Regions from separate parts of the Sporosarcina sp. P18a genome, predicted to be linked through region 2. Evidence: predicted binding sites of a transcription regulator. Region 2 holds the regulator's gene; the other holds the start of a gene.
What was found. Region 2 encodes LexA, which represses DNA repair genes until DNA is damaged. Its sites were predicted from a motif close to CGAACATATGTTCG; they were not measured.

Region 1: a site for LexA is predicted at 700-713, ahead of uvrB (excinuclease ABC subunit UvrB). Genes of this name have one in related genera too.

Annotation. Positions count from the first base shown of each region.
Region 1 is NZ_PDYQ01000008.1:73,354-75,773, reverse strand. Features, by position in the region: gene CSV75_RS15100 (ABC transporter permease) at 1-126, shown strand, start outside; gene CSV75_RS15095 (IDEAL domain-containing protein) at 319-576, shown strand; gene uvrB (excinuclease ABC subunit UvrB) at 786-2,420, shown strand, end outside.
Region 2 is NZ_PDYQ01000001.1:1,163,191-1,165,610, forward strand. Features, by position in the region: gene CSV75_RS05945 (YneB family resolvase-like protein) at 1-394, opposite strand, end outside; gene yneA (cell division suppressor protein YneA) at 394-720, opposite strand; gene lexA (transcriptional repressor LexA) at 916-1,536, shown strand; gene CSV75_RS05960 (methionine gamma-lyase family protein) at 1,591-2,420, opposite strand, start outside.

The DNA.
Region 1 (2,420 bases), on a different contig from region 2:
ATTCTATTATTGGCGGCATTACCGTTATACGGACTAAGCATTACACCTGTCTTGATTGCGGCTATCGCACTCATTGTCGGTGAGGCAACGATCCGATTGACCAAAGAGCAAATGATAGAAATTTGATAATAGATACTAGTAAAGTTGAACTAAAGTTCATAATATAAGAAATTTCACAGAATCATCTGAATATATGTGCCTAGTAAATACTCCACTAACTACATTGAAATAATTCAAAAGTTCGAATAGTTAGAATAATGGTTGCAATTTATATTCTATTGCATATATAATTACTAAAAGGTATCAGGGGTGAGAGAGATGAATAATAACAACTCATATGCTGAATTTTTGAAAGCGGTAGGTAACAATAGCACTTCTCTCCAAGCGGAATTGCTGCTGAACGAAATCTATTGGGATCTGTTTCTACAACACATTCACTGGGAACAAACACAATCGCGAATCATGTTATTGATTGACGATGCGCTGGATCAAAATGACAATGAAGCATTCGACCTGTATACACAACAATTGCTCGACATTTCACAAGAACATGGATACGAACTTAAAACGAAATAATTTATTTATAGGCACTGCTAGGACAAAATCCTGGCAGTGTTTTTTTATTTGTATAGAATGTCTTAGCTGTAAGTTTCTTTCACAAAGCACAAGGGTACAATAAAGTACATAGAGAGTTAGTTTAAAACGTACGTTCGTTATTTCTTTAGAAAAAACGATAGTTGTGGTAAAATAGAAGGATAGGTGTTTAAGAAGAGGAGTGGAACCATTTGAACGAAACATTTCAATTGCAGGCACCATATACACCGCAAGGAGATCAGCCAAAAGCGATCAATAGCCTTGTTAACGGCATAAAAGAAGGCAAGAAACATCAAACGTTACTTGGTGCAACGGGGACAGGTAAAACATTTACAGTTTCTAATGTACTGACGGAAATCAATAAACCTACACTGGTCATTGCCCACAATAAAACGTTGGCAGGACAATTATATAGCGAGTTCAAAGAGTTTTTTCCAGATAATGCGGTAGAATATTTTGTTAGCTTCTATGACTTTTATCAACCGGAAGCGTATGTGCCACAGACGGATACTTTTATTGAAAAGGATTCATCAATCAATGATGAAATTGATAAACTTCGCCACTCTGCAACCAGTGCTTTATTCGAACGTAATGATGTATTGATTGTGGCATCTGTATCTTGTATTTACGGTCTTGGTTCACCGGAAGAATATAATGAAATGGTATTTTCATTACGCAAGGGAATGGAAATACCGCGTAATCAACTATTGCGGACGCTGGTGGACATTCAGTACGAACGCAATGATATTAATTTTACGCGGGGTACATTCCGTGTCAGAGGCGATGTAGTCGAAGTCTTCCCGGTGGCACGTGATGAGCGTTGTATACGTCTTGAGTTTTTTGGAGATGAAATTGAACGAATCCGTGAAGTGGATGCCTTAACAGGTGAAGTCATCGGTGATCGTGATCACGTGGCCATTTTCCCTGGTTCCCACTTCGTTACACGTGAAGGAAAATTATTAAAAGCAATTGAAAATATTGAAATTGAATTGGAAGAACAGCTTAAATATTTACGAGATAATGATAAGTTATTGGAAGCGCAGCGCTTAGAACAACGGACGCGTTATGATCTAGAAATGATGCGAGAGATGGGCTTCTGTTCTGGCATTGAGAACTACTCCAGACATTTAACGTTGCGTGAAGCAGGTGCAACACCTTATACATTGCTAGATTACTTCCCTGACGATTTTTTGATTGTCGTGGATGAAAGCCACGTCTCTTTGCCGCAGATTCGCGGTATGTACAATGGAGATCAAGCGCGGAAAAAAGTATTAGTAGAACATGGTTTCCGCTTGCCTTCTGCATTGGACAACCGACCATTGATGTTTGAAGAATTTGAAAAGCATATTCGCCAAGCGATGTATATTTCAGCAACGCCGGGCCCTTATGAAATTGAGCATACAGACGAAATGGTAGAACAGATTATACGTCCTACAGGATTACTGGATCCAATCATTGAAGTGCGTCCTATTGAAGGACAAATTGATGATTTATTGGATGAAATACATCTTCGAATCGAGCGAGATGAACGTGTATTGATTACAACTCTGACTAAAAAGATGTCAGAAGACTTAACGGATTATTTAAAAGATATCGGGATTAAAGTTCAGTATCTCCATTCTGACGTTAAGACACTGGAACGTACAGAAATTATTCGCGAGTTACGGGTCGGTACGTATGATGTATTAATCGGGATCAACTTACTGCGTGAAGGGATCGACATCCCGGAAGTTTCATTGGTTACGATTTTGGATGCGGATAAAGAAGGATTCTTGCGTTCAGAACGTGCGTTAATCCAGACAATTGGTCGCGCAGCACGTAACTCA
Region 2 (2,420 bases):
TGCGTTGGTATTCTTCTACGATTGCCAGAATTTCCAACAACATCGAGTCCATTTCATTCAATTCTATCGTACCGTTTGAATGATTGGTAATCACGATCGTTTCACTTTTGGCAATTACATGCAATATCGCGACTCTTGCATTGCCCCGCCCTAATCGTGTTTCGTCTTGAATGAATACTGCATCCACTGAACCGTTTTGAATTCGATCCAACATGGACAGAAGACCTTCACGATCCATGTCATATCCACTCTGACGATCTGTATAGATTCCAACGCAATCATATGATAATTCAGCAGCTAATTTTTCTAGTTCTTCTTGCTGCCTTACAATAGATTGTTCTTGTGTTTCTTTTTCCGTACTTACTCGGCAGTATATTACACATTTCTTTTCCATTATTTAGATCCCACTCCTATTTCAGCTACTCGAATATCTGTTTGTTTGTTAATTTTAACAGGCACACGCAGTAATTCACCTGAAACGATTTGATCCGTAGGTAATTCATTTAAAGAACGTACCTGTTCGATCCAGTGAGTAGTTGGTATATCTTCCGAATAATTAGAAGCCAACTGCCACAGTGTATCTCCTTCATTAATAACGATCTCCATATAGTGATCTTCCTCAGCCATTTTATCGAATTGAACCCAAGCAAATGATACACAAACTACTAATAATACTGCAAAATAATAATTATTTTTAATAAATTCTTTAATAATCTCCATCATAACTCCTCCTCTAATTTACGCTTTTAGAATACATGTTCGGAATACCTGTTCTTAATTATAAGAGAACATATGATTCTATGTCAAGTGAAATTAGAACCTTTGTTTGATTAGTAATCGAACACATGTTATACTATATTCAAAATAGTGGTTCAGTATTCCATTGCTTGCAAACTAGTAGAAGAGGTGAATCTGTTGAAGAAAATATCAAAGAGACAAGAAGAAATACTTGCGTTTATAAAAGAAGAAGTACGTTTAAAAGGGTATCCCCCTTCCGTTCGTGAAATTGGAGAAGCTGTCGGTCTTGCATCAAGTTCTACGGTCCACGGTCATTTATCACGACTCGAAAGTAAAGGTTTCATACGGAGAGACCCGACAAAACCTCGCGCCATTGAAATATTGGATCCAGAGGGATTGGACGAGTTAAAAAGTGGTGTTATGCATGTACCGTTGATCGGTAAAGTTACAGCAGGTAATCCAATTACGACGATTGAAAATATTGAAGAGTACTTTCCTTTGCCGGATACATTCGGTTCATCTGAGGATGAAGTCTTCATGTTGGAGATTGTAGGGGATAGCATGATCGAAGCGGGCATCCTAAACGGAGACCGCGTGATTGTCAGACAAACGCATTCCGCAAGTAATGGTGAAATTGTCGTGGCTATGACAGAAGAAGATGAGGCAACAGTCAAACGTTTCTTTAAAGAGAAAGATTATTTCCGACTCCAACCAGAAAACTCCTCTATGGAGCCAATCATTGTAGATCAAGTTTCTATACTAGGAAAAGTGATCGGTGTATTCCGTATGATTCATTAATGATCAAAAAAGTGTATCGAGAAACCTCAATAGGTTTTCGATACACTTTTTTCTTTATACCAATTTCTTTTCAAGTAATTGTTCCATAGAATCTAGTACTGCGGATTTTATATGCTCGTAAGTCAATCCTCCTTGAATATATGCCGTATATGGTGGCCTAATCGGACCGTCAGCTGTCAATTCAATACTAGAGCCTTGAATGAACGTTCCCGCGGCCATGATGACGTCATCAGCATAACCAGGCATATAGGAAGGCTCCGGTGCATATTGGGCATTGATTGGTGAATTTTGCTGAATCATTTGGCAGAATGCAATCATTTGTTTAGCGTTCTTAAAATTCACGGATTGAATTAAATCTGTTCGAAGCTCACTGTAATGCGGAGTCGTGTCCATACCAAAGCTGCCTAAAAATGCGGATGTGAATAGCGCACCTTTAACGGCCTGACTGACTACGTGTGGTGCCAAGAAGAAACCTTGATACATCTCCAGTAACGTATCGAGAGAGGCTCCTGCTTCAGCCCCAAGACCGGGAGATGTCATACGATATGCACACTTCTCAACCAAGTCTTTCTTACCGGCTATATAACCACCTGTTCTGGCAAGTCCACCACCTGGATTTTTAATGAGTGAGCCCGCCATAAGATCTGCTCCAACTTCAACAGGCTCTTTCATTTCCACGAATTCTCCATAGCAATTATCTACAAAGATTACAACGTCCTCTTTCATGTTGCGGATTTCCTTAATAATCGCTTCAATTTCATGGATTCTGAATGATGGATTGCTTGAATAGCCTTTAGAACGTTGAATCGCCACGATTTTCGTCTTCGATGAAATCATTTCTTTTGCTTTTTCAAAATCAACAGAGCCATCTTCTTTCAAATCAA